Aridibaculum aurantiacum: one gene and its partner. The main gene of each other region encodes a partner of the protein of the gene in region 2 in a complex. Links are inferred from orthologs where the notes say so. Each region holds a gene or a part of one and is shown on either strand. Other genes may lie near its edges.

Region 1 (6,189 bases), 1.8 Mb from region 2 along the record:
CCCCAGATGCATTCAATAATGGTCTTGGCTTGAAAGTTTTAGAACCTCATGAAAGTGCTACTTTCATCACCAAATTTGTCATCAAACAATTATGAGTACATATTCCACCGCAATTCTCGATTCCTTCAAAGCAAGATTTACTACCACACCACGTTTATTCTTTTCTCCGGGCAGGATAAACCTGATTGGCGAACACGTGGATTATAATGATGGCTACGTAATGCCTGCGGCCATTGACAAAGGCATCTGGTTTGCCCTGGCTGCAAATAATTCTGACCAGATAAATATGTACAGCCACGATCTGCAGGAAGAATATTCCGTTAGCCGGTTCGATATAAAACCACATAAAGGTTGGCAGAACTACTTGTTGGGCGTCATCAACCAGGTAGTAGAAAAGAAGCTTCCACTTTCAGGATTTGATTGTGTGTTTGGTGGCAACCTTATGGTAGGCGCAGGACTTTCCTCATCTGCCGCGGTTGAATGTGGTTTGATATATGGTCTTAACTCGATCTTCCATTTGACTTTATCTACATTGGATATGGCACTGCTTGCGCAGAAAGCTGAGCACACATATCCTGGTGTAAAATGTGGAATTATGGACCAGTACGCCAGCTTGTTTGGCAAGCTCGACAAAGTGATCTTATTAAATTGCCGCACACTGGAGCATGAGTACTATCCGTTGATCTTGCGCGATTATTCTTTGGTGCTCATCAACAGCAAAGTGCAACATTCATTGGCCTCCGGAGAATACAACATACGCAGGCAACAGTGCGAGGAAGGCATGAAGATCATCCGCTCACACTTTAGCGATGTCACGTCTTTCCAGGAAGTAACACCAGCACAGGTAGAGCAACTAAAAGATAAAATGGATGAAAAGGTTTATGACCGTTGCTTGTTTGTAACACAGGAAATAGAACGCACACAGCGTGCAGCACAACACCTGCAAAATAACGAACTGGAAGCTTTCGGTAAACTGATGTATGAGACACACCATGGCCTACAACATTTGTACGAGGTCACTTGTCCTGAAACAGATTTCCTGGTGGAAAGAGCAAAGCTGGAGGAGACTATTGTTGGTAGCAGGCAGATGGGTGGAGGTTTTGGTGGCTGTACCATCAATCTTATTCATAAAAATGATTGGGCTGGTGTGGTACAAAGAATAACTGCGGCATATAAAGCACATTTCAAGATAGAACCAGAAGTATACGAAGTAGCAACCAGCGATGGCACCTACGAAGCCGTAGAAGGATAAAACAAAGAGTTCTCACAAGTAGCCGTTTCAGCTATGAACTGGCTATTTGTGAGAACTTAAATTATCATCTACTCAACTCTCCAATTGACTTCAGCCTACGGCGTAATTACTAATGCCTAACCACTAAAGCCTTCCCCTTACCCCATCACTGCCACTACGCTTATCTCAACATTCACACCTTTAGGCAAACCTTTTACAGCAACCGTTTCACGGGCTGGATAATCTGTAGCGAAATAAGATCCGTAAACTTCATTCACTTGTGCAAACAAGCTCATATCGCTCAGGAAGATGGTGGTTTTAACGATATGCTGAAAATTGATTCCTGCTTCTGTAAGTATGGCATCAAGATTTCGCATTACCTGGTGTGTTTCAGTAGCTATATCTCCTTGCGCCAGTTCGCCTGTTGAAGGTATCAATGCTATTTGCCCGCTAACGAAAAGAAAACCATTTGCAACAACAGCCTGGTTGTATGGCCCTATAGGTGCAGGTGCATTGGCAGTAGTAATGATAGATTTATTCATAAAATGTTTTGCGATAAAATTCAAGTATTTCTAATCAAACAACAAACCTAATTTTGCCTGAAACCAACGCACATGGAGATAGTTGTAATAGCTGAAGGACTTAAGCAAAATGAATTTCACGACAAAGGAATAGCTGAAGGAGTAAAGGTGCAGTTTGTTACTTCACTGGAAAGTGCACATACATCTGCCGATGCATACTTCTACATCATGGCAGAAGAAACCATACAGGAGAATAAAGATGCGATTCAACAATTGAACGGCATAGTATTCATCAATGCTGTAACCACTACACTTGACCAGCTTCCATCCAACTGTGTTCGCATCAATGCATGGCCAGGATTTATACTTTCTAAATCGATAGAAATAGTTGCCGGTGATAATAATAAAGAAGCGGCTTCCAAAGTTCTTGATACCATGAAGTGGGAGCACAATTTTGTTCCTGATGTGCCGGGAATGATCACTCCGCGTACCATAGCCATGATAGTAAACGAAGCGTATTTTGCTTTAGGTGAAGACGTAAGTTCAAAAGAAGACATTGATACAGCTATGAAGCTGGGCACCGGTTATCCTTTCGGACCTTTTGAATGGAGTGAAAGGATCGGCTTAAAACTTATTCACCAGTTGCTTGAACATTTAGCAAGCCAGGATGCACGTTACCAACCAGCTCCTTCTCTCACAAAAGAAACTGATCAATAATTGCCTCTCATTTTAAACATAGATACAGCTACTGATGTAGCATCTGTTTGTATTTCCAAAGATGGTGAAACGCTGTCGCTGTTGGATAGCCACAACCAAAAAGAACATGCATCCTTCATTCATGTGGCTATTCAAAAAATAATGGCAGATGCAGGTTACTCAATGAACCATTTAGATGCTGTATCCGTAACTATAGGACCAGGAAGTTATACTGGGCTTCGCGTTGGACTGGCTACCGCAAAAGGAATTTGCTATGCATTGCAAAAGCCGTTGATAACCGAAAGCACTTTGAAAGTGATGGCTGTGGCAGGCACAAATCACATCCTTCAAAATGATTTGCAGGTAGAACATCTGTGCCCAATGATAGATGCAAGACGGATGGAAGTTTTCACAGCCGTGTACGATATGGAACTGAAGGAGATTTTACAACCACAAGCTTTGGTACTTGAACCGCACTTTTTTGAAGAATACATGAAGAAAAGCATGTTAATGTTCTTTGGAAATGGCTGTAGTAAATATTCTACAGAGGTTCACAATGCTAATGCTGTTTTCGAGGAAGTACAACACAATGCTTCACATCTTGCAACCCTTGCTGAACAAGCATTTAAGGAAAAAAAGTTCGCCGATTTAGCATATTCAGAACCTGCTTATTTGAAGGAGTTTTATACCCCTGCTAAGAGCAGCAAATATTAAAATTGGTGTAAAATTCTTTTTTCTAATATCTAAATACTGAACCGATACATTATTCGTTTTTATATTTACTGCTGATTGATTTATTAACACCCCCAATGATTGATTATGATTACATCAACCCAAAGCATCACTATCTCTAATAAAGAGAATAGTAATGCAATTAAGCTCGACTTTTTACATTTGAAAAAAGCGGCTTTAGTGCTACGCGCAATGAACCACAAGCTTCGTCAACAAATGATCAAGTTGCTTGATGAGAATGAAAGGATGACCGTTACTGAGATTTATGTGAAATTAAGATTGGAGCAATCTGTAGCATCTCAGCATTTAGCAATCCTGCGTCGTGCGGGTATTGTTATCACCCAACGCGACGGAAAATTCATTTACTATGCAGTCAACTACGCAAGAGTTGCAGAAGTGAACAAATTTGTGGAAGAACTTGTTGCCTAGTCTATAGCTCAAAAGTGAGCAGTAAGAGAAAGGATGTTCTAGCGAGCATCCTTTCTCATTTTATACCTGGTCTACATCTTACCATTACCGGCTTTCCAGAATTAGGAAATAGCCTTTGTACAGTCGGCTTATCTTTGCAAAAACGTTTTTACATGTTCATCAAACAATTATACACCAACTGCCTGAGCGAGGCTGCATATTATATAGAAAGTGAAGGAGAAGCAGCGGTAATAGATCCATTGCGTGATATAGATGCATATGTAGAACTTGCTAAAGAAAGAGGAGCTTCAATCAAGTATATTTTTGAAACGCACTTTCATGCAGACTTTGTAAGCGGACACCTGGATCTTGCTAAAGCTACCGGTGCACCTATTGTTTATGGACCTGACACAGACACACGTCTGCCTGTTACACTTGCAAAAGATGGACAGCAATTCAACATTGGTAAGCTTACTATAAAAGTTTTGCATACTCCAGGTCATACATTGGAAAGTACGTGCTACCTGCTACAGGATGAAACTGGAAAAGATCATGCAGTATTTACAGGCGATACTTTGTTTGTAGGCGATGTTGGTCGTCCGGACCTGGCGCAAAAGGCAAATGAAATAACAATGGAAGACCTTGCAGGCATGCTGTACGAAAGCCTGCAGAACAAAATCGTTCCCCTTGCTGATGATGTGATTGTTTATCCTGCACATGGACCCGGCAGTAGTTGTGGTAAGAACCTTGGACCCAACACTACCAGCACTATAGGCGAACAAAAGGCGACTAACTATGCATTGCAACAATCATCTAAAGAAGATTTTATTAAAGCCGTTACAGAAGGCCTTTCTGAACCTCCAAGTTATTTCCCAATCAACGCCCGGATAAACAGGGAAGGATACGATAGCCTTGATGAAGTGATGGAAAGAGGATTATCGGCATTGAATGTAGAGCAATTCAAGGAAAAGATGGAGCAAGATGCTATTATCCTGGATACAAGAAATTCTTCTGTATTTACCAGCGGCTTTGTACCTGGTTCTATCAGCATTGGACTAGATGGACGCTTCGCTGAATGGGCAGGCAGCATTTTACCTTTTGATAAAGACATTATACTTGTAACTGAACAGGGCAAAGAAAAAGAGTCGCTGATCAGGCTTGCGCGAGTTGGTTTTTCTAAAATACAAGGATACCTGGATGGCGGCTTCGAAGCATGGCAATCAGCAGGCGAAACAGCTGATCTTATAATAGATATAGAAGTTGATGAACTGGCTATGGATATTCCGTTTGATAACCACCTGGTGGTAGTGGATGTAAGGAAAGAAGTAGAATATGCAGACGGGCATGTAAAAGGTGCTATTAATATTCCTCTGAATGAACTAACAGATCCCGGCACCATGGCTGATTTTGAAGAGAAGCATAACCTGTACATCCATTGCGCCGGCGGGTACAGGAGCGTGATAGCTGCTTCTTTATTAAAAAGACAAGGCATACACAACCTTCGTAACATCCTGGGTGGTTATGCTAAGATCAGCCAACAGGAAGGTATAACTACAGAGAAAGACACTGCGGTTTTGAACTAATTGAAACTGGTTGAATAAAAAAAAGCTCATCAAACCGATGAGCATTTTTTTTATGAGTAAAGCATGAAATGTTACTTCAACACCTCAGCTAATTTTGCTTCCAGCTGCTGTCCATGCAAGCCACTTGCAATGATCTTTCCATTTGGATCGAGTAATACATTGAAAGGAATGCCATTGAACTTATAAGTACTAACAGCCTCACTATCCCAATATTTCAAATCGCTCATGTGGCTCCATGTGAGGTTATCTGCCTGTACAGCTTTTTGCCACGCTGCCTTATCCTTATCTAAAGACACGCCCAAAATTGTAAAGTTTTTGTCTTTAAACTTATTAAATGCTGCAACCACTGTTGGATTTTCTTGACGGCATGGCCCACACCAGCTCGCCCAAAAATCTACTAATACATATTTTCCTTTGAAGCTGCTAATGCTAAGCTGTGAACCATTGAGTGCAGGCATGGTAAGGTCTGGTGCCTGTTGGTTCATCAATGGATAACCTCCTGCTCCACCACGTGGTGCCGACTGAACAGCTACCAGGCTTTTTACTCTAGCTATCCCGGTATGCTCAGGGAATTTTTGCGAAGAAGCTTCTACCAAAGGACGCAGCTCATCTGGCGACATTGTTCTGCTTGCTATACCCATCGCATAAAATCTGGCCGCAGGACTTTCTGATTCTTCAATGAAAGTTTTCACTGTATTGTTCATATCCTTCAACTCTGTATCGCGCCTGGCGCGTAAAACATTTAGTATACTATCATTTCCAGGTTTCTGACTTAGCGTATCGATTTGCCTGAACGTACTAATGAGCGTAGAGTCCTTTACCCTGTAATCTTCAAAAAAATCGCGCAAACTTTTAGAGGCAGGAGAACCATCTACTTCGTATGCCAGGTAGTTGTTTACATCCAACTTCAGCCTGATGCTTTTGTTATCGTTTATAAGAATAACATCTGGTCCGTTCTCCAGCACAAGGCGGTAAATATTTTCTTCATCCGCCCGGCCACGAAGTGTGAAAGAGCCAT
Region 2 (6,193 bases):
CCTGTAGTGGCTTGCTTATAAAAAGAATACAGTTGAAGCAGTGTGTCGTTGCTAGGTCTATCTTTTAGATTTTCGCTATCTTCTACAGCTTGCTCAAACAGGGTCTTCACATCCATGTATATAGTTTTTCGACCGCGAAAATAGCGTATTGACCACAAACAATTGGTGGTGGTGATAAAATTGACACGAACCCGAGTTGCAATGCATAAGCTATCGAACTAACTATGATTTACTTATTCCACATGCATTCACCACCAATGCATCTGCCGCCTATTGCTCTTGAAGTGAAAGGACAGTGCACCCTCTTTAGATAACTTTAACACATGATAATTTTCTGTATGCACAGCAGAACATGATAAGTAATATATTAATAACCAATTTCCTTGTGTTACACTTTATAGCAAGCTAGAAACCTCATCTCTTCAACTAACCTTGTAATCTGCAGTAGTTGCAGGTTAATACCCTATATTTGTCAGCTGTACTAATCCTACGTAATTAAACCCCCATTACCAGGAGACCTATGAAAAATGATTTTGCAAAGCCTTTGCATGTATTGTTCGTTGATGATGACTCTGATGAATCATACCTGTTCAATGAAGCATTGGAGCATGCAGGCTTACACATAAAACTCTCAAAGGCAAAAGACGGGAATGGTCTCATCCATTTTCTGAAAACAAACCCGTTGCCTGACCTGGTATTGATAGACCTAAACATGCCTTATAAAGATGGCATTGAAGCGCTGTCAGAGATTCGCAGTACCGCCGGTTATGAGCATCTTCCGCTGGTTATTTACTCCACCACACGCAACAACAACTACATTGACAAGTGCTATATACGCGGAGCTAACCTGTTTGTTGTTAAACCTAATGATTTTGATGGCCTGGTAGAAGTAGTAAAGAAGATCTGTACCATTGATTGGACACAGTTTCAACCACTACCTCGCGAGGAGTTCGTAATCTATGTTGACGAAGATCAACTGAATACTCACTAGCCATTTCTGCTTTCATTCTTTATTTAAGTACCAGTAGCAAGTAGATTCAACACCCTCTAGAATCTTCTTTTATACATCTATCCTGCAAATGTTGTGGCATAGTCTTATTACTCGTTCATGAAAATCATGTTATGAGTACAAGCAATAATCCTAACGATAAAGAGACAGTAGGTGAAGTAGGTTCACAGGTTGATGGTGATCCAAATAATAACCAGGATAATCAAGAACAGGTTGATAAAGCAGACCTGGCAGGTAAAAAGGTAGACGCCGATCCCACTGAACCTGAAGGTCAACCCGCTGATCAATAAGTTGTTCTACACAAAGTAATATTTATAGTGAGCTGTTGATTCACATTGTATTTTTGAAACATGGTCACAGTCATCACTATTGCTTGGAACAGTTTCAAGATGGCATTACAGGAATTGCGGAGTAATAAGCTTCGTACATTCCTGTCTTTGTTTGGTATCACCATTGGTATCTTTTGTATTATAGGTGTACTGGCAACTGTAGAAAGCCTGGAGGCCAAGGTGCAGAATGATATAAACACGTTAGGAAGCAATACGATCTATGTAGACAAGTGGGACTATGGTGGAGGCCCTGATTATCCATGGTGGCGTTTCATAAAGCGGCCTTATCCTAAGTACCGCGAAATGCAAGAAATAAAAGAACGATCTCAACTGGCATCTGCTGTTAGTTATTCTATCAGGAATATGGTTAGTGTAGAGCATGATGATATAACATTATCAGGAGTAAATGCTTATGGTGTAAGCGATGAGTTCAACAATGTTATCACCATCAACATAGAACACGGACGATATATTTCAGAATCAGAATTCAAGCAAGCATCGCCAGTAATTGTTATGGGATATCAGAATGCTACCAATCTTTTTGTGAGTGCAGAACGTGCCATAGGCAAAGATGTAAGCTTCAATGGCATTAAATGCAGGGTTGTCGGAGTGGTAAAAAAAGAAGGAACAAACTTCCTGGGCGGCGGCTGGCAGTTTGACGAAGCAATCGTTCTTCCTTTCAGAACAATGGCTGCACATTTCAATATTGAAAATAGTAGTCCAGTCATTATGGTAAAAGGAGGTGAAGCAACTTCATCAGCTGCATTGGTAGATGAACTGCGTGGTATCATGCGTTCAATCCATCGCCTTAGCCCCACACAGGAAGATGATTTTTCCTTAAACGACATCAACACCTTTAGCGAACAAACCAGTGCCATTTTTGGATCCATAAACCTGGGCGGATGGGCTATTGCTGGTTTATCATTGATTGTAGGTGCATTTGGAGTGGCTAATATTATGTTTGTAACAGTTCGTGAAAGAACTAGCCAGATTGGTTTGAAAAAAGCCATCGGTGCCAAAAGTTCTACTATCCTTACAGAGTTTCTTTTAGAAAGTGCTTTTCTTTGCCTTCTTGGCGGCTTCATCGGGTTGATACTCGTATTCCTGCTGACCAAGTTGCTTACGTTTGTACTGCCATTTCCAATAACCATTTCATTGGGTACGCTCACATTGGCTATTTCTATTTGTCTTGTAGTTGGTGTATTGGCAGGTATAATTCCAGCAAGCATTGCAGCTAAAATGAACCCGGTAGTAGCTATCAGAACAAAATAAAGCCCTATATATCTATCTTATGCCAATCATCCTAGCTATAGAATCTTCATGCGACGATACAAGTGCAGCTATATGCAAGGATGGTAAGATTCTTTCAAACCTTATTGCAACTCAAAAAGTGCATGAAGAATTTGGCGGTGTAGTTCCTGAGCTTGCAAGTCGTGCACATATTCAAAAAATAGTTCCTGTTGTTGATACGGCTATCAAACAAGCAGGTATTCAATTGACAGAAGTAGATGCTATCGCATTTACACAGGCACCTGGCTTGATAGGGAGTCTGCTTGTGGGCGCGCAGTTTGCTAAATCGTTGGCTACTTCATTAGACAAACCTCTGATTGCTGTACATCATATGCAGGCCCACGTGCTGGCTAATTTGATTGATGATCCTGCACCTTCATTCCCATTTCTATGTTTAACTGTAAGTGGTGGTCATACGCAAATTGTCCGCTGCAATAGCCCCTACGAAATGGAGGTGCTGGGTGAGACAATAGACGACGCCGCAGGAGAAGCATTTGATAAGTCTGCAAAGCTTCTTGGCATACCTTATCCTGGTGGGCCACTGGTTGATAAGTACGCACAGGCTGGAGATCCTCATAAGTTCAAATTCCCCGAGCCAAACATCCCAGGCCTTAACTTTAGTTTTAGTGGATTGAAAACTTCAATATTATATTTTCTGCAGCAGCAAAAGCAGGCTAATGAAAATTTTGTTGCAGAAAATCTTCCTGATGTATGCGCTTCTATCCAGCATAGGATAGTTTCTATTTTACTGCGTAAACTTAAAAAAGCAGTTGATGAAACAGGCATTCGTGAAGTATGTATAGCTGGTGGTGTAAGTGCCAATAGTGGCTTGCGTAATACCCTACAGGAATATGCTGCTAAGTATGGTTGGAAAAGTTACATACCTGCTTTTCAATATTGCACAGATAATGCTGGAATGATTGCCATTTCTGCCTATTACAAGTTTCTTCAAAACGATTTTGAAGACTTACAAACTACTCCTTCCGCAAGAGCTGAATGGTAATTTGATACCATCTTTTTTCCTATCTTCTTGCTTCTACTCATGATTTTGTTCCTGGAGAACATTTGTATTGCTGTTACAAAAACAACGAATAATACATTTCTAAAAGGTATAGCCTCAACACCTAAATTTATACTTAGGTTTTAGCATTCTATAGTACCTGCTACTAACTACTGCCTTATGTACAACTTAAATGAGTCATTAAAGAAGGCTATTGAGGTAGCTCAATTGCTGGCTAAAGAATATAATGTGTCGCCTGCTGTGCAACTAATTATGTCCAGAATCGTCGCGCAAAAAAGGTGGTTTCCTCCAGCACTCGTAACTGCTTTTTGGGTTGGTATTGGAATGATTTTTTCACGATGTAATATAAATACATCAAGATGGCAAAGCATTTACCCATTGCAAGTGATTGTTTTACCCCGGAAGAAGAATTGGCGAATACCATTATACATGCTATTGGTGTACTGTTTGGTCTCGTAGCTATTCCTTTTCTTATTATGCTGGCAGCAAAGAACAGCGACATCAGCAACCTGATGCGCGTTGGTATCTATGGCGCTTGTTTCATGGCCACTTTTGTCTTCTCCACCTTATTCCACTGGTTCAAAGAAGAGAAGGTGAAATGTAAGCTAGAAATGTGCGACAGGATCAGTATCTACTTCTTTATTGCCGGAACCTATACGCCTTTCATCCTCTACTACATGTACGATCGTACCGGTTTTATAATGCTGGGGATTATGTGGGCGCTTGTATTGTTTGGGATCTTCTTCGAGATATTTCTTGCCAAGAAGTACTTCATTATATCCCTGTTTATTTACCTGGCTATGGGTTGGATGTTTGTGTTTGTGCTCAATAAGTGGTTCGATAGTATGCCTTCCTCCGTTATCACTTTTATCTTGACTGGTGTGGGTTTGTATAGTATCGGTGTCATCTTTTATGTTTGGAAAAAATACCGCTACCACCACGCCGTCTGGCACTTCTTTGTACTGGTTGCCAGCATCTTTCACTATTTGGCTGTTTTAGAAACAGTTTCTTAGAAGGTATATATAAGATTAGAAGAGTTTCTGTTACCAATGTTCAACTGATTTTAATTCTGCATATGAATGCTGAAATCGTTGATTAGTTCATAGTGAATGATACAATTCATACAGTCCTCCTTCTTTCATCATGTTGTTTAACCGCTAATGAATTAATTTCACGCAATGAAAAACATTATTAACCTCTGTCTTTCTCTTTGTGCGTTGGTGTGTGTAACCAGTTGTTCTGGCCCATCTGCCTCTCGTAACAATTTTGAAAATGATCCATGGAAGCAACTTCCATCTATCTTGAAACAGATAAAGGCGCCGACGTTTAAGAATAAAGACTACGTGATTACCCAATATGGTGCAGTAGGTGATGGCAAAACAATAAATACTGAAGCATTCAGAAAGGCTATTGAAGTGTGTAACAAAGAAGGTGGCGGAAGGGTAGTGGTGCCGGTTGGAAATTTCCTTACAGGGCCTATTCACCTGAAAAGTAATGTGAACCTTCATGTAAGTAAAGGAGCTACCATTTCCTTTTCTACTAAGCCAGAGGATTACCTGCCGCTGGTGTTCACCCGTTGGGAAGGTGTAGAACTTATGGGCTATTCTCCGCTGATCTATGCATTTGAACAAAACAACATTGCCATTACCGGCCAAGGAACTTTGGATGGAATGGCCAATGCTACCAACTGGTGGCCGTGGAAAGGTCAAACGCAATATGGTTTTGTTAAAGGGCAACCAAGCCAGGTAGATAAGGATAAACGTGCTGCGCTTTTCAAAATGGCTGAAGATGGTGTACCTGTAAGTGAGCGAAAATTTGGAACCGGGTCGTACCTGCGTCCACAGTTTGTACAGCCTTACCGCTGCAATAATGTACTGATTGAAGGTGTCACCATTATCAACTCACCTATGTGGATACTGAACCCGGTGCTTTGCAACAATGTAACCATACAGGGAGTAACTGTTACCAGCAATGGACCTAACAACGATGGTTGTGATCCTGAGTCTTGTAAAAATGTGTTGATCAAAGACTGCTACTTTAATACGGGTGATGATTGTATAGCTATTAAAAGCGGTCGTAATGCAGACGGAAGGCGCATCAATGTGCCTAGCGAAAACATCATTGTCCAGGGCTGTAAGATGGCTAATGGTCATGGCGGTGTAGTTATAGGTAGTGAAATAAGTGGAGGTGTACGTAATGTGTTTGCAGAGGATTGCAACATGAGTAGTCCTGAATTGGATCGTGCATTGCGCATTAAAACGAATACTGCCAGGGGTGGAGTAATTGAAAATATATACATGCGAAACGTAACAGTAGGGCAAGTAGCAGAACAGGTGTTTATAGCTACTATGTTTTACGAAGACACCGGAAACTTTATGCCTGTTGTACGAAATATTGAAATGAAAAATGTAACGGTTCAGAATGGTGGAAAGACAGGTATTTTATTGGAAGGTTACAAAGAATCACCGGTTACCAATATACGCTTGATTGATATCAAAATAGACAATGTAAAGCAGCCGTATAAATTTTCTAACGCTACCAATG

The links. The genes of interacting proteins can lie anywhere in the genome.
Region 1: the proteins of tsaD (region 2) and tsaB are in contact, whole or in part, in a solved structure (PDB 4WQ4), measured with the Escherichia coli proteins. The link is inferred for Aridibaculum aurantiacum from one-to-one orthologs.

The regions. Positions count from the first base shown.
Region 1 is NZ_JAFEWC010000001.1:363,809-369,997, reverse strand. Bases 1,357-4,315 are described here. They hold tsaB (tRNA (adenosine(37)-N6)-threonylcarbamoyltransferase complex dimerization subunit type 1 TsaB), read left to right. Parts: upstream 1,357-2,469; coding sequence 2,470-3,162; downstream 3,163-4,315. Other genes in these bases: J4N22_RS01520 (MBL fold metallo-hydrolase), read left to right, coding at 3,762-4,315; J4N22_RS01525 (ArsR/SmtB family transcription factor), read left to right, coding at 3,268-3,609; J4N22_RS01535 (3-hydroxyacyl-CoA dehydrogenase family protein), read left to right, coding at 1,846-2,469; J4N22_RS01540 (RidA family protein), read right to left, coding at 1,390-1,773. Also shown: J4N22_RS01550 (aldose 1-epimerase), read left to right, coding at 1-95; galK (galactokinase), read left to right, coding at 92-1,252; more of J4N22_RS01520, read left to right, coding at 4,316-5,171; J4N22_RS01515 (TlpA disulfide reductase family protein), read right to left, coding at 5,243-6,189. UniProt on the Escherichia coli protein: Required for the formation of a threonylcarbamoyl group on adenosine at position 37 (t(6)A37) in tRNAs that read codons beginning with adenine.
Region 2 is NZ_JAFEWC010000001.1:2,208,338-2,214,530, forward strand. The notes cover bases 1,668-4,630. They hold tsaD (tRNA (adenosine(37)-N6)-threonylcarbamoyltransferase complex transferase subunit TsaD), read left to right. Parts: upstream 1,668-2,629; coding sequence 2,630-3,631; downstream 3,632-4,630. Other genes in these bases: J4N22_RS09260 (ABC transporter permease), read left to right, coding at 1,668-2,610; trhA (PAQR family membrane homeostasis protein TrhA), read left to right, coding at 4,009-4,630. Outside these bases: J4N22_RS09245 (acyl-CoA-binding protein), read right to left, coding at 1-116; J4N22_RS09250 (response regulator), read left to right, coding at 521-991; J4N22_RS09255 (hypothetical protein), read left to right, coding at 1,123-1,299; more of J4N22_RS09260, read left to right, coding at 1,399-1,667; more of trhA, read left to right, coding at 4,631-4,662; J4N22_RS09275 (glycoside hydrolase family 28 protein), read left to right, coding at 4,828-6,193.